DNA from 4 places in the Exiguobacterium sp. s64 genome. Region 1 is predicted to be linked to each of the others. Evidence: riboswitches for the same ligand, from Rfam matches in the RefSeq annotation. Region 1 holds a riboswitch; each other region holds the start of a gene.
What was found. Region 1 has a riboswitch for S-adenosylmethionine ahead of KNP64_RS08930 (Na+/H+ antiporter NhaC family protein). Riboswitches for the same ligand answer to the same signal wherever they lie in the genome.
Positions count from the first base shown of each region.

Region 2: linked by a shared signal. The riboswitch ahead of KNP64_RS03835 (aminotransferase class I/II-fold pyridoxal phosphate-dependent enzyme) and the one ahead of KNP64_RS08930 (Na+/H+ antiporter NhaC family protein) in region 1 are both predicted to bind S-adenosylmethionine.
Region 3: linked by a shared signal. The riboswitch ahead of metK (methionine adenosyltransferase) and the one ahead of KNP64_RS08930 (Na+/H+ antiporter NhaC family protein) in region 1 are both predicted to bind S-adenosylmethionine.
Region 4: linked by a shared signal. The riboswitch ahead of KNP64_RS06050 (2,3-diketo-5-methylthiopentyl-1-phosphate enolase) and the one ahead of KNP64_RS08930 (Na+/H+ antiporter NhaC family protein) in region 1 are both predicted to bind S-adenosylmethionine.

Region 1 covers NZ_JACSLH010000005.1:34,138-39,665, forward strand. Annotated here, with positions in the region: gene KNP64_RS08925 (GGDEF domain-containing protein) at 1-1,654, shown strand, start outside; SAM riboswitch class I at 1,751-1,846, shown strand; gene KNP64_RS08930 (Na+/H+ antiporter NhaC family protein) at 1,899-3,200, shown strand; gene KNP64_RS08935 (TVP38/TMEM64 family protein) at 3,222-3,872, opposite strand; gene trhO (oxygen-dependent tRNA uridine(34) hydroxylase TrhO) at 4,095-5,036, shown strand; gene KNP64_RS08945 (divergent PAP2 family protein) at 5,154-5,528, shown strand, end outside.
Region 2 covers NZ_JACSLH010000002.1:52,273-57,800, forward strand. Annotated here, with positions in the region: gene KNP64_RS03825 (MetQ/NlpA family ABC transporter substrate-binding protein) at 1-105, opposite strand, end outside; SAM riboswitch class I at 178-282, opposite strand; gene KNP64_RS03830 (iron-containing alcohol dehydrogenase family protein) at 323-1,339, opposite strand; gene KNP64_RS03835 (aminotransferase class I/II-fold pyridoxal phosphate-dependent enzyme) at 1,336-2,511, opposite strand; SAM riboswitch class I at 2,589-2,689, opposite strand; gene KNP64_RS03840 (AI-2E family transporter) at 2,864-3,964, shown strand; gene KNP64_RS03845 (MDR family MFS transporter) at 4,229-5,473, shown strand.
Region 3 covers NZ_JACSLH010000007.1:11,091-16,618, forward strand. Annotated here, with positions in the region: gene mnmM (tRNA 5-(aminomethyl)-2-thiouridylate-methyltransferase MnmM) at 1-226, shown strand, start outside; gene KNP64_RS10850 (alpha/beta hydrolase) at 259-975, opposite strand; gene KNP64_RS10855 (GNAT family N-acetyltransferase) at 1,066-1,536, opposite strand; gene KNP64_RS10860 (hypothetical protein) at 1,701-2,237, shown strand; gene metK (methionine adenosyltransferase) at 2,282-3,490, opposite strand; SAM riboswitch class I at 3,621-3,740, opposite strand; gene pckA (phosphoenolpyruvate carboxykinase (ATP)) at 4,055-5,528, shown strand, end outside.
Region 4 covers NZ_JACSLH010000003.1:20,893-26,420, reverse strand. Annotated here, with positions in the region: gene KNP64_RS06065 (sugar ABC transporter substrate-binding protein) at 1-1,041, opposite strand, end outside; gene mtnA (S-methyl-5-thioribose-1-phosphate isomerase) at 1,034-2,068, opposite strand; gene mtnK (S-methyl-5-thioribose kinase) at 2,065-3,216, opposite strand; SAM riboswitch class I at 3,298-3,400, opposite strand; SAM riboswitch class I at 3,606-3,707, shown strand; gene KNP64_RS06050 (2,3-diketo-5-methylthiopentyl-1-phosphate enolase) at 3,777-4,934, shown strand; gene KNP64_RS06045 (2-hydroxy-3-keto-5-methylthiopentenyl-1-phosphate phosphatase) at 4,931-5,528, shown strand, end outside.

The sequences.
Region 1 (5,528 bases):
CCTTGGTTGGAGCATATGGAGTGTTTTACTCATATCAACGATCACCTTGTTCGCTACAGGCGTATTAAACATGCCGGCCATCGAGCCGTTACCGTTCATCTTGATTGCGTTGCTCGTCATTACTTTTCAAATGGACTCCATTGAACGGAAAGGCGTCTACTTTACCTTTTCGGAAAGCATCGTCTTAATCATTTTCTTATTCTTCGATTTCGAGACGGCACTGTTCGTCAATCAAATCGGGCTAATCGTCTTTCAATTCGTCAACTTAAAACCGCGTGTCGCGCTTCGGCGCTTCCGCTTCACGTATCCGTGGAACGCCATCACATCATTTTTGGAAATCGCAATCCCAGCCAGCGTGTACTTGGCACTCGGCGGTGTGACTGGTCTTGGCTTCTATTCCCAAGACTCGTTTCTGCCGCTTGCCGGCTTGATTGTGGCCATCATCTTAAACACGGTCGTACAAAAGTATCAAGTCGGTTGGTGGTTCCGTGTCGATATCCCGGTCCGCGACTTTCTAAACATCGCGTTTTACACGTATATCGTCAGTCTCGTCTTCATTTTAGCAGCCTCGCTCTTCCGTGAGACGAACTTGCTTGTCGTCAGCAGTATCGCCGCCGCACTCACCTTCTTTATTAAGCGGCTCATCATCCAGAAAGGTCGGCAAGACGCCTTCAAATCGTTGATTGAACAATATGATGAGGCAAAAGAAGCCGTGTCGTTGTCGCAAAGCGAGGCGCAAGCCATCGAGGTGTTCCTCAGTCAATGTGAACGACTCAACGAGTACGACGAAGGGTTCGTCGAGTTCAAACTGTTCGACCGCACACTTTACTTTGATTTAAAGACGCGCCAGCCGATCGATCGCCACGTCGTCTTTGATTTACTCGATGCAACCTATCCGAACGAAGCCACGGTCGAGTATGAGATGCGCTTTGAATGGGACGCCCCGTTATCGAACGAGTTCGATGAAGACTATCATAGCTTCATCTCGGTCCGTTCCGAGGAAATCGAAGGCATCCGCACGTGGCTCGTCATGACCGGCGAGCACGTCTATGGCTATCCGCCCATCATTCAACGCGAAATCGTCAAACTGCTCAAATCGTTCAATCGAACGATCAGCCGCTGCCATGAACGCGACCGCCTCTATACCGAGAGCCGGACGGACAGTTTGACACTCCTTGCCAATGCCCGGGCTTTTTATGAATACGGGATTCAGCAAATTTCGGACGGGTCGATGTATCCGATTTCCGTCGCGATGCTCGATATCGACTTTTTCAAAAAAATTAACGACACGTACGGACACCAAGTCGGAGACAGCGTACTCCAAGAGTTCGGCCGCCGCATCCGGCAAGTGCTCCGCACCGATGATTTCGCAGCCCGTTATGGCGGGGAGGAGTTCATCTTGCTGTTGAACCGGTGCGATGTCGAAGCAGCCGTCGAGATTGCCGAGCGCATCCGTCAACAGATCGAGACGAAACCGTTCCACGTCGACGGAATCGACATCCCCGTGACAGCCTCGATCGGGGTTGATACGATTCAAGCGTTCGGGGACAAACGTCTCGACGATACGATTCGCAACGCCGACCGGGCACTTTACGTCGGCGGAAAGTATGCCGGACGCAACCGCGTCGCCCATTATAATTTCTTGACGTCCTGATTCGCCCCCACGTTCATCACGTGGGGGTTTGCTGTTGACAAGCAGATTTGAAACAGGTACGTTAGGGAACGTGTCTTATAACTAAATATCACAACTTTTTTATCAAGAGAGACTGAGGGACTGGCCCGTCGACGTCTCGGCAGCGGGTAACCTGTGCCAAATCCAGCGAGCAGTCTGCTCGAAAGATGAAAAAAGTGTTTTCTTGTAGAGAGAGCCTTTTTTCAGAAGGCTCTCTTTTTATTTTATGAATGAGGTGAATCGATTGGAACAACCGACAGCTAACAAATGGGCACTATTGCCTTTGCTCGTCTTCCTCGTCTTCTTTATCGGGGCAGGCATCTACTATAACGACTTTTATAAATTCCCGGTCCTGATCGCGGCGTTGATCGCGGTCATCGTCGCGGCGATGATGACGAAAGGCAGCGTCACTCAGACGGTCGAGCGTGTCGCCCAAGGTGCGGGGAACCCCGGCATTTTAATCATGGTCTTCATCTTCTTGCTCGCCGGAGCGTTCTCGAGTGTCGCCGAAGCAATCGGCGCAATCGACGCGACCGTCAATGCGGCGCTGACATTTTTACCGTCCTCGCTTCTACTGAGCGGTTTATTCGTCATCGCGGCTTTCATCTCGATGGCGATGGGAACGTCGACGGGCACGATTGCCGCCCTCGCCCCGATCGCGCTCGGTATCCACGAAGAAAGTGGCGTCAATATCGCCATCGCGGCGGCTGCCGTCGTCGGTGGTGCCATGTTCGGGGACAACTTGTCGTTCATCTCGGACACGACAATCGCTGCCGTCCGGACCCAGCGTACCAATATGCGTGACAAATTCCGAACCAACTTTTGGATTGTCCTCCCGGCCGCCCTTATCACAATCGTCCTCTTATCGGTGTTATCGAGTGGAGAATCGACTGTCGATGCAGCCGCGTTCGAATGGTATAAACTCATTCCATACCTCGCCGTCATCGCTCTCGCCTTGACCGGGTTGAACGTCATTCTCGTTTTGCTTGGCGGGATCGCCTTGACCGGCATCATCGGTTTGATCGATGGGAGTTTGGCTGTCACTTCATACGTCACGGCTATGGCAGACGGGATGATGGGTATGGCCGAGATTTCGCTCTTGACGCTCCTCATGGGCGGACTCGTCGGACTCATCTCACATAACGGCGGGCTCACTTACTTGCGTGACGCGCTCACGTCGCGGATTCAAAAACGTGCCGGTGCCGAATGGAGCATCGCCGGGCTCGTCAGCGCGACCAACGTCGCGACGGCGAACAACACGATCTCGATTCTTGTGGCCGGTCCGCTCGCCGCCAATATCGCCGATACGTATGACATCGAGCGAAAGAAATCAGCGAGTGTGCTCGACATCTTCTCGTGTGGCGTCCAAGGCCTGTTGCCTTATGGGGCACAGTTGCTCATCGCCGCCGAATTGACGAATACGGCGTCACCAGCGCTCGTCCCGTATATGTTCTATCCATTCCTGCTCTTCATTTGCGGAGGGCTGGCCATCGTCTTTAACTTCCCGCGTTTCAAAAAGCGCGCCTAACCAAAACGACCCTTTGAAGCACTAGCTTCGAAGGGTCGTTTGACGTTTCGTTTCACGTTCACGTTGAAGTTGTTCGTTGCGTTTTTTGAAGGCGCGCCGCTTGAGCAATTCCTCGAGACCACGGCTGATCGCCCAAAGGATAAACAGTAACAGTCCAAGCATCGATAAGCGGAACGGACTTTGAATAAACTCTTCCCACTGGTCACCAATGACCGAAAAAATCAAGACGACAAGCAGTTTCCCGAACCCCGCCGCCATGATGAATGTCCGAAGCGGCATTTGAATGAGGGCGAGTAAGTATGTGATCAAACTGACCGGGATGAACGGGAGCGAATATAAAAACCCAAGCGAGATCGGGCTCATATGGTTGATGCGTTCCAGCCAATATACCCCTTGTTTATGTTTTTCGAGCCACCGTGTCATCGGTTTACGGAATACGTAACGGACGGCTGTAAAGACAAGAATCGTCCCTAGTAAACTACCGACCCAAGACAATAACGTCCCGAGCAAGAACCCATACGTGGCCGCGTTCGCCGAAATGATGAGGACGAGCGGAAGAAATGGAAAGATCGCCTCAAGGAACGGCGCCCCTAGTCCCGCCCATGGGCCTCCCGGAAGCTCTTGCAGCCATTCAATCAGTTGGATAATCCATTGTTGGAGTGATGTGAGCATATCAGTTTCCACCTTCGACTTTCATTAATACCTTTTACCCGATTTCGCTCAGGAAGACGCATCCCCCTGCACGCCAGTAAAAAAAATAAAAAGTATTTGCGAAATTTCGCTGTGATATCTATCATATAATATGGACTTGTGGTTGCAGGCAAGTCCGCTCGTCGAACGACACAACCCAACGTTCGTTTTCCTGCAAAAAACTGAACACAGGGGAGTAATAACATGGAAACAAAACCAATGCGGGTCTTGCTGTACTATAAGTACGTCAACATCGAAGACCCAGAAACGCTCACACAAGAGCACCTCAAGTATTGTAAGGACCTTGGCATCAAAGGACGGATCTTGATTTCTTCCGAAGGAATCAACGGAACGTGCTCTGGGACTTGGGAACAGACCGAGCAATACATGAACGACTTGAAAGCGAACCCGCTTTTCAGCGATATCGAGTTCAAAATCGATGAAGTCGAAGAGCATGCGTTCAAAAAAATCTTTGTCCGTCATAAGAAAGAGCTTGTGACGTGGCGCTTTGATGGTGAGTTCGACGTTCCTAAACAGCACGGTGCGTACCTCGAACCGGCAGAATGGAAAGAGATGATGAATCGCGACGATGTCGTCATCCTCGATGTTCGTAACAACTACGAGTACGATCTTGGTCACTTTAAAAATGCGATCAAAATCGACGTAGAGGCTTCTCGTTACATGCCAGATTGGCTCGAAGAGAACAAGGACCTCTACGAAGGGAAAACCTTACTCACGTACTGTACCGGAGGCGTCCGTTGCGAGAAATTTACCGCATATATGCGTGACCAAGGTCACGACAACATTTTCCACCTAAAAGGCGGCGTCGCCATGTACGGCAAAGACGACGCCACGAAAGGCGAAAATTGGGAAGGCGAGCTCTACGTCTTTGACGAGCGCATCAACGTCCCAGTCAACACGGTCAATCCGTCGGTTGTTTCCGAGTGCATGCACTGTGGGACGAAGACGGTCCGTTACGTTAATTGTGCTAACCCGGTGTGTAATGCTCAACACTTCTGTTGTGAAGAGTGTGAACCGAAACAAATGCGTTCATGCTCGAAAGAGTGCCAGGAGCATCCACGTAACCGCTATATCATCGAGAATATCGCGGACAAACTTCAGGAGACTGAAGGCGTCGTCGGGTAACAAAAATCGACCGAGAAGCACTTCGAGCCTACGCTCGAGGTGCTTTTTTTGACAAAAACTTTACGTCTAGTGCCGGAAAGAATCGGGTATAGTGTAGATACCATTGTCAGACAGGAAGTGAATCGATTGCTCTTTAACGAACCTTTACTCGCCGCCTTGCTCGCGTGGTTCATCGCCCAAGCGGCCAAGCTCGTAACCGAACTCATTAAAACACGAGATTTTGAACTTGAAATCATGTTTGCCTCAGGTGGGATGCCAAGTTCCCACTCCTCGACCGTCGTCGCATTGACGACCGTGATCGGGCGTATCGAAGGAATCGACTCCAGCATGTTCGCGCTCGCCCTGATTTTCGCGACGATCGTCATGTACGACGCGACCGGTGTCCGGCAAGCGGTCGGGTTCCAAGCCCGTTTGTTGAACGACTATTTCAAAGGCATCAAACATGAGACACCGATTTTAAATGAGTTGGTCGGTCACACTCCGTTCCAAGTC
Region 2 (5,528 bases), on a different contig from region 1:
CTCCGTGCTGAGCGACTCGCTCGCGTCCGATTGTCCGCATGCCGAGAGCGAGATGGCGGCGAGTAGTGACGTTCCTGCAAGTACTGTTTTCTGTTTGATGTTCATTTGTTTTCCTCCTCCAAAATGAAAGCCCGCTACTCATTCAGAGTGGCGGGCACGACAAGTCAAAGTCGGACACGCTCATCTCCCAAACGATATCGTCTGTTGGAATTAGCACCATGATCATTACGATCTGGTTGCCGGGTTTCACAGGGCCAGTCCCTCCACCACTCTTGATAAGCAATCGGTCTATTAAATTGTTATCATCTTACTTTTAATTCTTTTAATTGTAAATAGAAAATTGTAAATTTTCAAAAATTATTTTCAAAAAGTCTTTATCGAGTGGTTCCGGCAACTGTTGCAGTTCGGTTTCCGTCATGACGGAGTCGACCAGTACCGGGATGTCGCCCGACCCGACCCCGAGCGCCTCGAGCGTCGTCGGTGCACCGAACCGTTTCAACCAGGCCTCCAAATACGGAGCATCGGCCGAGCGACGCAACCGCTCCTGGACGATTAGGCCGAAGCCGACCTTGTCTCCATGCAAGAAAGAGTGGGTCGACTCGAAGCGGCTGAGCGCATTATGGACCGCATGGCCCACGGCGACGCGTGTCCCGGCGTCACCAAATCCACCGACGGCGCCGCCGATGGCGAGCACGTGATCGACCGCGAAGCGGACGTCGTCACTATACGACTCAAAAGCGTGCTCGCTCAATTCAAGTTCGACGAGACGCCCGCACTGCTCGGCCAAGACGAGTCCGGTGTTGACGCCGGCGTCAGCTGAGCTGTCACCACTCAAATAACGGGCCTCGTAAAACTTCGCGACCGTGTCGATGACACCGGCCCGAAAGTATTCATATGGTGAGCGCGAGATGACCCGTGAGTCAACGATGACCCGTTCGATGACGACGCGGAACATGTCGTAGCGGTCGTAGCTCCCGTCCTCCTGATAGACGACGCTGAGCGGTGTGAACGCCGCACAGTTCGAGGCGAGCGTTGGGACGACGATGAGCGGGACGTTCCGTTGATAGGCGACGAGTTTGGCCGTATCGACGAGCTTGCCGCCTCCGACGGCGATTAACACGTCGGCGTCCAACGGTTTGAGCCGTTTGACTTCCGAGTCCGTGCACTCCCCGCTGAACCTTGTTGCCGGATAGTCCGCGATGGCCGGAAAGATGGCTCGGACGACGTCATACCCGTTCTGACCGTGCAGGACGTGGGCACGTCGGCCGTCGACTAAGTCATCCAGACGGTCGAGCGCGTCATCGGCGTGGTCATATTCAAGGACGGCCTGACGAATCATGCGCGCACCTCCTCATAGGCGGCAAACAACCGCTCGATTCGTTCGACCGCCTCGTCAATCTTCGGTTCCGGTGAGACGAGACCGAAGCGGACGTATCCGTTCCCTTCCGAACCGAAGAAATAGCCCGGGGTGACGGCGACTCCTGCCTCGTACAATAACTTACGCGAGAACGATTTGGCATCGCCCTCGGGCACTTTCGCCCAGACGAAGAACGAACCCTCCGGCGGCTCGACGGCCCACCCGGCCCGGTTCAACCCATCGATCAGGCGATCGCGTCGCGCCTCATAGAGTCGGGCCAAATCGTCCCGGATGGAGCGTGGGGCCTCGAGCGCGGCGACAGCCGCCGCCTGGATGGCCGAGAACACGCTGACGTGGACGTGGTCCTGATACGTGTTGATCGCCTCGATGATGTCCGCGTTCCCGACGGCGAAGGCGACGCGCCAACCGGACATGTTGAACGCTTTCGACATCGTATATACCTCGATGCCGACTTCTTTCGCCCCTTCCGCCTGCAGGAAGCTAGGCGGGACGTGGCCATCGAATCCGATGCTGCCGTATGCGAAATCGTGGACGACCATCAAGTCCCGCTCCCGGGCGAACCGAACGGTGTCGTCAAAGAAGGCTGGCGTGGCAACGGCCCCCGTCGGATTGCTCGGGTAGTTCAAATACATGAGTTTTGCATTTTGCGTATCGAGCGTCTCATAGTCCGGCAAGAAGCCGTTCTCTTCCCGGAGGACGAGGTCACGGACGACGGCACCGGCGAGGCGTGCCCCCGAGATGTAATCAGGATAGCCGGGATTCGGTAGCAAGATCCCGTCGCCAGGTTCGAGTACGCATTGCGGCAACGTGATGAGTCCGGACTTGGAACCGATGAGGATCGCGACTTCCGTCTCGGGATCGACTTCGACGCCGTACTCATTCAAGTAAAACGTCGCCACCGCTTGTTTCAGACGGGCCTGACCGCGGAACGGACCGTATTGATGGGTCGAGGCATCAAGGAGCGCCGTCTGAAGTGCGTCGCAGATTGGGGCGGGCGTTGGCAAATCCGGCGTCCCTTGACCGAGTCTGATGATATCGCGACCGGCCTGTTCAAGTGCTGCGACTTCATCGGCGAGTCCGACAAAATGTTGGGGTGGTAAAGTTTTAAGTAAGTGTGAGCGTCTGTCAGTCATGAATAGTCCTCCTATGCAAAAAACACCCCTTTCCGCGGAAAGGGGTGTCGAGATACGGATGTATTCAAACAACCACCTTTCCATCTCTCAAGGTCACCTTGCTGGAATTAGCACAGTATTGAATCAATCTGTTGCTGAAGCTTCATCGGGCCAGTCCCTCCGCTTCTCTTGATAGAAAGTGTTTTATATGCGATTTGTCTTTTTGTAATATGTCACTTAGTTAACCAAACGTTACCAATCTTGTCAATCCTTTTTCGAAAATAGGTGTGGCCTATTGAATCCCGATAAAAAAAAGGTCATAGTACAAAGTGAACGTTATTCTACAAAATTTAAAAGATGAGGGGATGGACCTTTGGAATTAAATCGTCAATTGATTTGGAAGTTGAGCGTGATCGGATTGATTCTGCTCGTCCTATGGAAAGTCATCAGTGAACCGGACACGATTTCTAGTGTGTTGCACTACACGTTCCAGTTGCTGACACCGATTATCATGGGAATTGCCATCGCGCTGCTCCTGAATACCGTCCTGTCCTATATAGAAGAACGGTTTCAATTAAAACGCTATCAAGGTTTGCTGATCGTCTATATCGTCTTCATCGGGATTCTCGTCATCTCTGCGGTGACGCTGTTCCCACGCATTTATTCGAGCCTCGCCTCACTCATCGAAGAGCTCCCGTTCTACATCCGACAGATTGACGGGTTCCTCGCCCAGTTGAACACGTACTTGAAAGAGTACAACGCGACGATTGCCCAAGCCATCGATTTCAGCCGCTTCGAGGAACGTTACTCGGGCTGGGTCGAGACCGCCGTCTTGTCGTCGGTCAGCTACGTGTCGAGCTTCACGATGACGCTCATCAATTTCTTGATTGGGATCGTCATCTCGATCTATCTGTTGAAAGACAAAGAGGTTTTTGCCCGCATGTTCAAGCGTCTGTTGTATGCGATGTTCCCGGTCGCGTCGGCTAAGACGACGATCGACATCTTTCAAGAGATGGATTACATCTTCAAACGCTATATTATCGGGAAGTCGATCGACTGCCTCATCATCGGGGTGTTGGCCGTCGCCGGTCTGTTGATCATCGGGGCACCTTACGCGCTTCTACTCGGCGTCATCGTCGGCGTCTTGAATTTTATCCCGTACGTCGGTCCGCTGCTCGGGATGATTCCGGCGTTCATCATCACCTACTTCTATGACCCGTTCACGGCGCTCATCGTCCTCTTGTTCATCTTCTTGTTGCAACAATTCGACGGACTTTGGCTCGGCCCGAAGATTCTCGGCGACAGCGTCGGCATCACCCCGTTTTGGGTCATCACCTCGATCATCATCGGAGGTAGCCTGTTCGGTCTCGTCGGGATGTTCATCAGTGTCCCGGTCACGGCGATGATTCAAGTCGTGTTCTCTCGGTTGATCGACTACCGGCTCAGCCGAAAGAATTTGAACGAATTATTATGACACATTGACGATTTAGGTTGACACATTTCACGGAAATATCATAATCTTGAAGAGAAGACAGTCCAATGCAGAAAGGAGAGGTACCGATGTCAGTCATTCAACGCTCGCACGTCCAAGTTCATATTGACCGGCAGGCGCCTCTCCGTGATTTGAATCCGTGATGTCGCCTGCCTTCCGAGGCATGCCTAAGATCTTAGGGACGCGTATGCCTTTGAGCATGCTGCGTCCCTTTTCTTATTCTATCAACTAAAGCAGGTGACCTTAATGATTCAATCACTCAAACAGCTCGACCGTAACATTTGGATCCGCTTCCTCGGAGAGACGATCACCGGTGTCATGATGTTCATGATCGCACCGTTCCTCGTCCTATACTATAGCGACAAGCTCGACAGTTATATCCAGGTCGGGGTCATCATGGCGACCGGACCAATCATGGCGCTCATCGGATCGGTCGTCGGTGGACGGCTCGCAGACCTGTATGGCCGCAAACCAATCATGATGGCTGCCATTCTTGGCGACGCCCTTGCCCTCGTCGGTTTCGCCTTCGCCGAAACGTTTTGGCCGCTCCTTCTCTTGAACGCCATGCTCGGTTTGACGAACTCATTGTTCCACCCGGCCGCAAGCGCGATGGTAGCCGATGTGACCGAGCCCGAACAGATGAACGAGGCGTTCGGTCTGTTGCGGATGGGGCACAATATCGGGGCTGCATTCGGCCCGCTCCTCGGGAGTGCCGTCCTCTTTATCGACCGGCAGTATATCTTCTACTCGGCCGCTCTCGTCTTCGTCTTGTACGCACTCGTCCTCGGTCGCTTCATCCGGGAGTCGCTCCCAGAGACGACCGATGTCGACACGCCATCGAACCGGGATGTCCTGCGCGTGTTCTACAATGACAAGGTGTTCCTCGTGTTCATCTTTGCCGGTGTCTTCATCTCGATGGGCTTCTCGCTCATCGAGAGCATGCTGCCCCTCTTCTTGAGAGAGTCGATGCCATCGTACACCGATCGTGAGAACCCGTTCGCCTATATGCTCGCCTTGAACGGCATCATGGTCGTGTTGTTCCAGTTTCCGATCGCTTCGAAACTCGGCCGCAAGTCGTTCGGCAACGTCATGCTCGCCGGGGCGACCATCTTCGGGGTCGGCATGATTCTGATCGCCGTCATGCCGCGTCTCCTCTATTCACTCGGGACACCGTACCTCGTTCTCGTCAGCGTCTTGCTCGCGGTGTACGCCTTCTATACGCTCGGCGAGATGATCATGTCCCCGGTCCAACAGACGTTCATCGCCTTGATCGCTCCGGAGAACATGCGCGGTGCCTACAACGGGGCCGCCAGCATCCAATGGTTGATCGGCGGGGTGACCGCACCGATCATGGCAAGCTTGTTCTTCGACCAACGCGCCGGACATATCGCGTTGATCCTCGTCGGGGCGGCCAGTTGCGTGTCGGGACTCATCTATTGGCAACTTGGACGCCGCGTCAGCGCAGCCGAAGCGAAACAAAAGACAGCTTGACTTATAAAACCACACTGAACCTAGTCGTTTAGTGTGGTTTTTTATTTCGTTCGAA
Region 3 (5,528 bases), on a different contig from region 1:
CAATACGACCATCGACGCCCTCGAGCAACTGCTCGACGTCATGGCCGTCGGTGGTGTCATCGTCGTCGTCATCTATCATGGCCATAATAGCGGCAAAATCGAGCGCGACGAGGTGCTCGCCTACGTCGAGGCACTCGATCAAAAGCGGGCCGGCGTCCTCCGTTACGGCTTCATCAATCAAATCAATCATCCCCCGTTCATCGTGGCGATTGAAAAACGTGCATGAAAACAGGCGACTCGAGCGAGTCGCCTGTTTTGTCATTCTCGAATCAATTCATAAAACGTGATGAGCGTCTCCGCGAACTTCGTGTTCAGTCGTTCATAGCCGAAATGCGGGAAGCCTTCGAGCCGGCGAATGTACACTTGATCGCCGCCAATTTTTCGACAGACGTTGAGCGTCAGTTTCACATCGGCGAAGCGGTCGTCCGGCGCATAGAAGCAAGCGAGTGGAAGGCGCGGCAAATGTTTCTTCTCTTCTTGATGCTCGACGATCTCTTCCTCGATTTCCCGGTATTGCCCGTACGTGATCTCACCGAAGCGGGACGACTCTTCGCCTGCACCCATGAACGTCATCATGCCGAGCGGCAAATCCGGACGGAAACGGTCGACCGCACTCGCGACGACTTGTTTCAATCCGCCGATTTGGCGGGACGGATGCCAATCGAACAAGGGTGAGATATACGTCAAACTGCCGAGCGGCACATCGTATTCCTGGAGCAATCGGTTCGTTAACAATGTCCCGAGACTGAAGGCGATGACGTGAATCGGCAGTTTGTACTGGCTCGCCTCGCGTAGCGTGTTCTTGATTAACAGCTTATGGTCTTCCGCCGTCAAGCCAACCGTCTGTCCGGTCACGACGAGAACTTCATATTCGTCACGTAACCGTCCTAAAAACGCCTCGCTCAAGCGTGACGTGAACTGGAGCGGATAGACGATCACGATAACCCCTTTTCGTGATTCTTCTTCGTATGTCATACTGTCACCTCATTTTATTATGTCCATGTTTTTATACTAACAAAAAACATCAGCCGAGACTGATGTTTGTCAGAAAATCCGTCTAGGGTCTTAGCTCGGGTCATAGCGCAAATGAATCAGTTCCATCGGTTGGTCGTACACTTCCTCTTGTATCCGATTCAATTCGATGAACGCCTCATGGTTCAAAAAGGCGATCGCCTGCTCGTTCGAACTCTCGACGTACAGTTCGATCGGTTGAACTTTACGTTCGCGCAGATGAGACAATAAGGACGTTCCGAGACCTTGTCGGTGATGGGTCGGATGAAGATAGAGCCGGAGCACTTCCCACGTATCCCCGCGGTCGATCGCATGATAGAACCCGATGACGTCGCCTTCGGCTTCACCGACAATGAACAACTGCTCTTTCGCTTCCTCGCTTGAACTGATGGCGCGGACGATCTCTTCTTGCTGATAAGCCCGTTCCATTACTTTTGAACGAACCTCGTCTTGTTCACTGACCGTTGCGAGCGCAATATCGCGGATGGTGGCGGCATCTTCTGGTACGGCTTCCCTGATCTTCATAACGGCATCCCCCTTTTGGCCAATCTAGTAGTATCATTCCCCATCAGCAAAAAAATATCCTGCCCGCTCATTACTTTTTGATGTCGAAATGAAGGAAGACGTTATTTTCCATTTTGACTCGGGTATAAGAGTATCAATGCCAACTTACAAAAAGGAGTGTTACTATGGAACCGAAACTACAACATGATCCACAAGTCGACCAAGCCAATCATCCGAACCGTCAGTTTGATTCTGGAGAATCATCTGGTCCTCGGATTACACTGGTGAGAGGAATTCTTTTAGGAGCTGTAGTCGGAGGTGCCCTTGCTCTACTTAGTTCTTCGAACCGTCAAAACACAAAACAATCGCTCACGACTGCTAAATCATCTGTCGGTGGTTTAGTAAGTGAAGTGGCTAAAGATCCTAGCGGAAAAGCTTCGCAAGTCATTGACCAAGTGAAATCGGCTTCTGGAATCATCCAAGAAGTTGCCACCGACGTTCAAAATGTCTATGAAAAAGTCGCTGGAGAAGTGGATACGGTGAAACAAGACTTAACGCAAGTTGCCGGCACCGCTATGGAAGCAAAATCAGACTTACAATCGATTGGCGAGAAAGTGGTCGAAGCAAAAGACACCGCGCTAGGCCAAGAAACGTCATCTGATTCTTCTTCTAACGATTCTTCTAACGATGATACATCTAAGCAGGATAAAAACCAATCTTAACAAGAAAAAACGACCTTTCTCAGCGAAAGGTCGTTTTTACTGTCTTATGCGAAGCGTTTCGCGCCTTCTTCAAGCACTGCCGCTTTATCCGTTTGCTCCCATGGGAGTTCAACGTCTGTACGACCGAAGTGGCCGTAAGCTGCTGTCTGCTTGTAGATTGGACGGCGAAGGTCGAGCATCTTGATGATGCCGGCCGGACGGAGGTCGAAGTTCTCGCGAACGAGTTCGACGAGCTCAGTCTCGCTCAATTTACCTGTGCCGAACGTGTCGACTGCGATCGATACCGGGTGGGCAACGCCGATCGCGTAAGCAAGTTGAACTTCTGCTTTGTCAGCAAGTCCCGCTGCAACGAGGTTTTTCGCTACGTAACGAGCCGCGTACGCCGCTGAACGGTCAACTTTGGTTGGGTCTTTACCTGAGAACGCGCCGCCGCCGTGGCGAGCGTAACCACCGTACGTATCGACGATGATCTTACGTCCTGTAAGGCCTGCATCCCCTTGTGGTCCACCGATGACGAAACGGCCAGTCGGGTTGATGAAGTATTTTGTATCCGCGTCGATGAGTTCAGACGGGATGACCGCGTCGATGACGTGCTCTTTCAAATCAGCTTGGATTTGTTCGAGTGTGATGTCTTCGGCGTGTTGCGTCGAGATGACGATTGTGTCGATGCGAACTGGGTTGTTCGCTTCGTCGTATTCGACCGTCACTTGTGTCTTACCATCAGGACGAAGGTAAGCGAGCGTGCCGTTCTTACGAACTTCTGCCAAACGACGTGACAATTTGTGCGCGAGTGAAATCGGGAGCGGCATGAGTTCTGGTGTCTCTTTTGTTGCGTAACCGAACATGAGACCTTGGTCACCAGCGCCGATTGCATCGATTTCTTCTTCAGTCATTTGTCCTTCACGAGCTTCAAGCGCTTGGTCGACACCTTGGGCGATGTCTACCGATTGCTCATCAATCGATGTGAGGACAGCACAAGTCTCTGCATCAAAACCATATTTTGCACGTGTGTAGCCGATCTCACGAACTGTTTCACGAACAACTTTCGGGATATCCACGTAAGTTGATGTTGTGATCTCACCTGCTACGAGCACGAGACCTGTCGTGACAGATGTCTCAGCCGCAACGCGGGCGTTTGGATCTTCAGCTAAAATCGCATCCAAAATCGCATCTGAGATTTGGTCACAAATTTTATCCGGATGTCCTTCCGTGACGGACTCCGAAGTGAAAAGTCGACGGTTCAAGTTTGCCATTTCGAAAAACCTCCTATAATAAGGGTGATGTGTGGACGGTACTCGTTCCCCTTACGCGTTGCTTTGGGACGGTAATGAAAAAAACCTTTCGCCATGTTCAATGGGAAAGGTTGAATCGTTCTTCCTTACCCTCTTATCGTTCGAAGCTTGCGCTTCGCTTCAGGATAGCACCTTTTCCGAATAACAATGACAAATCGGACGGTTGCTGGGCTTCGTAGGGCCTTGTTCCCTCCACCGCTCAGAATAAGAGTATCCGTTACGAAGACCATCATATAAATGACACCCCGTTCTGTCAAGCGTATCGACTGAATTCGTAAAACTTTTCACGAACTCGTAATAGTTATGTTTGTGAAATATCAAACATTTTTTTGTCGGTTTTCGATTTTGTACTATGACCTGGTACAGAATATGTTAGAATGACAGTGTAAGAAAGCGCTTACTTTAAAGGGTGAAAAAGGCTTGTTTTTGATTAGTATGTCACATATAATAAAAACGTCATACTAATTAAACGCGGAAGTATGCGGATTTCATCCACATCTATTTAGGGGAAAGGTGGGATTCAGGATGGCGACAACGCTCCTGAAAATCGAAGAATTAATTAAAGGTGCCGACATGATGCGGAACTTAACGGTTCCAGAATTGGTGGAAGAAGCCATTCGCAACGGGGAAGGCGTACTGACGAAAGACGGGGCTTTATCGGTCAGTACAGGTAAATTCACAGGACGGTCACCGAAAGACAAATTCGTCGTGCAAGATGAAGTCAGCAATCATTTAGTAGACTGGGGTCCGGTCAACCAACCGATCGCAGAAGAGAAGTTCACGGCACTGCTCGATAAAGTGCTCACGCATCTCGAGACGAAAGACAAGCTCTACTATCTCGAGGCGTCTGCCGGGGCTGACGAGCATTATACGCTTCCAGTGCGGGCCATCACAGAATACGCGTGGCACAACTTGTTCGCGAAACAGTTGTTCTTGCGCGAATGGCCGACACAAGGTGCCTTTGATCCGTTCACGGTCATCTATGCACCGAGCTATAAGGCCGATCCGGAAGTCGACGGGACGAACTCCGAAACGTTCATTCTCGTCTCATTCGCCAAACGGACCATTCTGATCGGGGGAACAGAATACGGCGGCGAAATTAAAAAATCGATTTTTTCAGTCATGAACTTCCTGTTACCGGAACAGCACGTCTTGTCGATGCATTGCTCGGCGAACGTATCGGACGCCGGCGAGACGGCTCTCTTCTTCGGGCTATCGGGTACCGGAAAGACGACGCTATCGGCCGACACAGAACGTCATTTAATCGGGGACGACGAGCATGGTTGGTCTCCTGACGGCGTCTTCAACATTGAAGGCGGTTGCTACGCGAAGACGATCAACTTGTCGCGTGAGAACGAACCTCAAATCTACGATGCCATTCGATTTGGCTCGTTGATTGAGAACGTCGTCTTGGACGAGGAACGGGCACCAGACTACAAGAACATCTCACTCACTGAGAACACACGGGCCGCCTACCCGATTCAATTTATCGATAACGCGATGCTTCCGTCACGAGCCGGTCATCCGAACACGATCGTCTTCTTGACGGCCGACGCGTACGGCGTCCTGCCTCCGATCAGCAAATTGACGAAGGAGCAGGCGATGTATCACTTCTTGTCAGGCTATACGTCGAAGCTAGCCGGCACGGAGCGCGGCGTGACGGAGCCGCAGGCGACCTTCTCGACATGTTTCGGGTCACCGTTCTTACCGCTCGCACCGGAACGCTACGCCGACATGCTCGGCACGTTGATCGAGAAACATGACGTCGACGTCTATCTCGTCAATACCGGTTGGACCGGTGGCGCATACGGCGAAGGATCGCGGATGAAGCTCGCCTATACACGGGCGATGGTGAACGCGGCCGTCAACGGGAAACTCCGTGACGTCGAGACGACGCGCCATGACATCTTCAACGTCGAGATCCCACGCCACATCGACGGGGTGCCAGACGACGTGCTCAACCCACGGGGCACATGGAAAGACGAGGCCCGCTACGACG
Region 4 (5,528 bases), on a different contig from region 1:
GTCTGATGCGCCCCAGTTCGGGACGTATTGACCGAGGTCGTCCATCGTTACTTTCTCGTCCGGCAAGACGTCGCGGTCGACGAGATATGGGTCGACCGAATGAATCGACGGCGTCTCTTCACCAGCTAATTTTTGATACGCGTAACGGACTTGAATCCGTCCGATTTCAGCCGGATCGGTCGCCGCCGTCACTTTCCACGGGCTACCGTCCTCTTGCATGAGCTGCAAATCTTCATCGCTCAAATCAATCCCATAGACGGCGATCTCATCGCGTCCGGCCTGTTTGATGGCACGGCTCGCACCCTTAGCGAACTCGTCCCACATCGCGAACACGGCATCAATCTCACCTTCCGGATACTTCTTCAAAATTGCTTCCATCTGGCTCTGTGTGTCGAGCGCCGTATTGTTCGTCGCCGAACCAAACTTGGCGACTTCTGTGATACCCGGGTAACGCTTCAAGAACGCATCATAAATCGTGTGGCGACGTTCCATCGGTGTGAAGCCACCAACCCAAATCGTGACGATTTTGCCTTCACCGTCCAAATCTTCGGCGAGCGCCTTGAGTGAACGCCAAGCGAGCGAATAGTCGTCTTGGTCGATGACGGTCACGCCTTCGTTCGTCAAATCGTTGTCGAACGCGACGACTTTGATGCCTTTATCGAGCGCGCGTTGGACCGGTTCTTTCAACGCATCGGCACGGCCATGGTCGATCAAGATGACATCGACGCCTTGCGTCGTCGCCGTATCGACATAGCTCGCCATCTTCGACAGGTCGTTGTCGGCGTTGTACACTTTCACGTTGCCGCCGAACGATTCGACTTGTTCCGTCACCCCGTTGATATACTGCGACGAGAACGTCCCGATCGACATCTGCATGATCAGGGCGACATCGATATCTTTCGGAAGTGTGGCATTCGAGACCGAGACGGGTTTCGTCTCCGGTGTCTTCTCAGCCGGCTTCGATGGGGCCGCTTGTTCGTTCGTGCAACCGACGAGCGCCAAGACGAATGTGAATAGTAAAATTAATAGTTTTTTAGACATGAATTGTTCCCCCTACATGATGTGTGATGGCAGTCTCTGTCGGCTCGAACACACCCGCCTCGGTGATGAGTCCGGTGATGAGGTCCGGTGGGGTGACGTCGAACGCCGGATTGAAGACGGTGATGCCGACGGGTGCCGTCGGTTGACCACCGATATGTGTCACTTCTGACGGGTTCCGCTCCTCGATTTCAATCGTGTCATCCGCCGTCAAATCGAACGTCGAATGCGGCGCCGCGACATAGAACGGAATGCCGTAATGTTTGGCAAGGACGGCGAGCTGCAACGTCCCAATTTTATTGGCGACGTGACCCGTCCGTGTGATACGGTCAGCTCCAACGATGATGGCGTCGACTCGTTTTGACTGAATCGTCCAAGCCGCCATATTGTCGGTGATGAGCGTCACGTCGATATCGGCCCGGTCGAGTTCCCAGACAGTGAGGCGTGCCCCTTGCAGGAGCGGCCGCGTCTCACAGGCGAAGACGTTGAAAGATACGCCCTGTTCTTTTCCGACGTAAAACGGCGCGAGCGCTGTGCCGTATCGCGATGTCGCGATGGCACCGGCGTTGCAGATTGTCAACACGTTCCCCCCGGCCGGCAACACCGTCAGCGCATGCTCGCCGATGGCCCGATATGTATCGACGTCCCGGTCGTACAAAGCGATGGCGCGGCGTTTGATTTCCTCGGCAATCGCCTCAAAGTCGTCCCCGACATTTAAATCAAGGAGCGATTCGATCACGTTTTGCAGATTGACCGCCGTCGGTCTTGTCGCAATCAAGCGGCGTCCGACGAGGTCGAGTCGACGGGTGAAGTCCGGGTCGTCGACTAACCGGCCTGCCTCTTTGGCGAGGACGAACGCCCCGAAGTAAGCGATGGCCGGGGCACCACGGACTTGGAGCGTCTCGATGGCATGTTCGGCCTGTTCGAGCGTCTCGATTGTCACGTAACGCTCTTCATGTGGTAACAACGTCTGATCCAATAGGATGAGTTCGTCCGTTTGCGAATTAAAGCGGATGTTTTGGACCGTCATACGCGCACCCCCGACAAAAGCGTCACCAAGTCGTCAATCGATTCGACGCTGTGGCGTTCTTTAATGAGCGCCGTCCCGAGGGCAAGCGCGTCACGTTTTCGTTCGAGCCGCGTCGCTTCCGGCAACGTCTCGAGATCGGCGACACCGGCGAGTCCGACGGCACGGCGAATGAGTTCGCAACCGGCATAGCCGATCGTGTCGCTGAAGATTGTCCGCAACAATTCGTCGACGAAACCGTCCGTATTGAACGGCTCGACAGCGCGCTCAAAGTTGGCCCGGAACGTCTTCTCGAACGTCTCCCACACCGTCAAGACGTCCGTGAAACGTTCGAAGCGTTTGAGCGGGTCATGGAACGTCGACAGCGTCAAATGGGCGATAATTTGGCCCAAATCAAAGCCGAACGGTCCGTAAAATGCGAACTCTGGATCGATGATTTTCGTCTCTTGTTGAGTCGCGAAGATGCTGCCTGTATGTAGGTCACCGTGCAGAAGCGCCTCATGTTTCGTGACAAATCCGACTTTCAGTTTCGTCACCTCGACCTTGAGCGCCTGGTCTTGCCAGAGGCGTTCGACATCTTCTCGAAGCGCCGCCTCGATGTTGTTCGACTCCGCGTCTTTGAACGGGTCGGTGAAGATGAGCTTCTCGGTGATGTCACACAGTTCCGGGTTGTAATAGTCACGTTCAATCCGCTTCTTCGCGATCGGGCCGGCCGCATAATCCGACGTCGCGAACAGCGTCTCGCCTAAAAATTCACCGACATGACGCGCGAGTTCCGGATAGCTCTCCCCTTTCAAATAACCGGTGCGGACAATCTCATAATCAGACAGATCTTCTAAAATCGTGTAGGCGAGCGTCCGGTCGCTACCGAGGACGTCCGGGACGAAACGCGGCGCCACGTTCGCAAACTCACGGAGTGCCAACTGTTCAATCCATGCCCGTTCGAGTGTAAGCGGCCAGCTCTCACCGACGACTTTAGCGTATGGGAGCGCCTGTTTGACGATTAGGCGCTGTTCGCCTTGGCGAATCCGAAACACGAGATTCAAATTGCCGTCCCCGATTTCCTCACACTCGGCGATTCCGTCTTGCAAGTATCCTAATTGACGGACGTGCTCGACGACAGACTGTTCTGTAAATGGTTGATATGACATGATGTTTTCCCCTTCCTGTACGTTGCCCACAAAAAAAGCCCCTTTCTCCGCGAGAAAGAGGCACAGCCAAAATGGTTGTTCCTCTCATCTGTCAGACATTCGTCTGGTGGATGTAGCACCGTGCCTAATGGTCGGTTGCTGCGGCGTCATCGGGCCAATTCCCTCTGCCAACTCGCGATAAGAGTGGTTTATTCGATTCGGTGAACTTATGTGATGAATATTACGGACTCGACGTCACAATTGTCAACGTCCTTTTCTCCGTGCCACTCGTCTTTTTTTTGTGCATATATGGAAACAACTTCCCAAAATATTTTTTTTGGAAAAAAAGGAATTGACGACGTGACGAATCTGTGTAAAAATTCAATTAAATTTCACAACTTCAAATCACATTCTTATCAAGAGCAGACGGAGGGACGAGCCCGATGATGTCGCAGCAACCGACCAGAGATGGCACGGTGCTAATTCTTGCAGCGAAAGCTGAGAGATAAGAGTTCATTTTTTATGATGACCTCTTGCCTCGGCATGGGGTCATTTTTTGTTTGCCTGGAAGGAGGAACCATATGAGTATCACTGCCACATATGAAATCAAACGGACGGATGCGGTCGCAAGCATTGCCGACAAAATCGCCCTCGAGCTGACCGTCGGCACATGGACTGAGCTGCGTCATTTAGAGCAAGAGCAGTTACAGGCGTACCGGGGTGAGGTCGTATCGACCACCCATACGGAGACGACGAGCCGGTTCACGATCCGCTATCCGTTACATAATGTCAGCCCTGACTTTTCATCCATCTTGACGACGACGTTCGGGAAACTATCCCTCGACGATTCGATTCGGTTAATCGATTTGACGTTGCCCGAAACGCTCGCCCCTCATTTCAAAGGCGCCAAGTTCGGCGTCGACGGGATTCGCGAGTTGCTCGGTGTCCATGACCGTCCGCTCGTCATGAGCATCTTCAAAGGCGTCATCGGGCGTGACCTCGCGTTTCTCGAGCAGCAACTCCGCGATCAGTTCGCCGGCGGCATCGATATCGTCAAAGACGACGAGATTTTATACGACAATCCGCTCACGCCGTCGCTCGAACGGGCCCGGATCGGAGCGGCCGTCATTCAAGCGCACTTTGAGGCGACCGGGAAACGTGTCCTCTACGCCATCACGCTGAGCGGCCCTGTGTTCGGTCTTCGCGACCAGGCGCTCCGGCTGATCGAGGCCGGTGCGACGGCGCTCCTATTCAACGTCTATACGTACAGTCTTGACGCACTGCGCGAACTTGCGAACGACCCAGACATCCGTGTGCCGATTTTGGCCCACCCGGCCTTTGCCGGCGCCTTGACCGGGTCCATCAGTCATTCGCTCTTACTCGGTAAACTCCCACGTCTCGCCGGGGCCGATTTGACGCTCTTCCCGTCTCCATACGGTTCGCTCGCGACACCACGGGACGAGGCGTTCGCGATTCGTGACTTGAGCGCCGAACCGCATTGGTCGAAACCAATTTTACCGGTCCCGTCAGCCGGGATTCATCCGGGGCTTGTCGCCGATATCATTCGTGATTTCGGGACGGAGGTCGTCATCAACGCCGGCGGTGGCATTCATGGTCACCCGGACGGTGCAGCCGCCGGGGCCCGTGCTTTCCGCCAAGCCATCACTCACGTCCTCGGTCCCACCGAAGGACAGACGGACGAACTCGATACCGCGTTAAAGGCGTGGGCGTCACGATGACGGTCCACATCCTGTGCGACTTCGATGGGACGATCACGGCGGAAGACAATATCATCGCGTTGATGAAGGCATTCGCCCCGCCGGCTTGGGTCGAGTTGAAAGATGCGGTGCTCGAACAACGGATTTCCATTCGCTCCGGTGTCGGTCAAATGTTTCAACTATTGCCGAGCGAGGCCGCCCCGGCTTACCACGATTATTTGTTGGAGCGGATCACGCTCCGCCAAGGGTTCCCATCATTTTTAGAACAGGTTCGGGCGCACGGTTGGAAGTTTGACGTCGTCAGCGGCGGGATGGACTTCTTCGTCCAGCCGGTCTTAGATGGTCACGTCGCCCCTGAGCACATCTACTGTAACGTCGCCGACTTCTCCGACGAGACGGTAACCGTCACGTGGCCGCACGCTTGTGACGAACAGTGTACGAACGATTGCGGCTGTTGCAAGCCGACGATTGCCCGCCGTATCGTCAATCCGAGTGACCGCTTAATCATCATCGGCGACTCGGTGACCGACTTCGAGGTCGCGAAGCGTGCCGACTTCGTCTACGCCCGGGGTCAACTCATCACGCTCTGCGAAGACGCAGGCATCCGTTACGCCC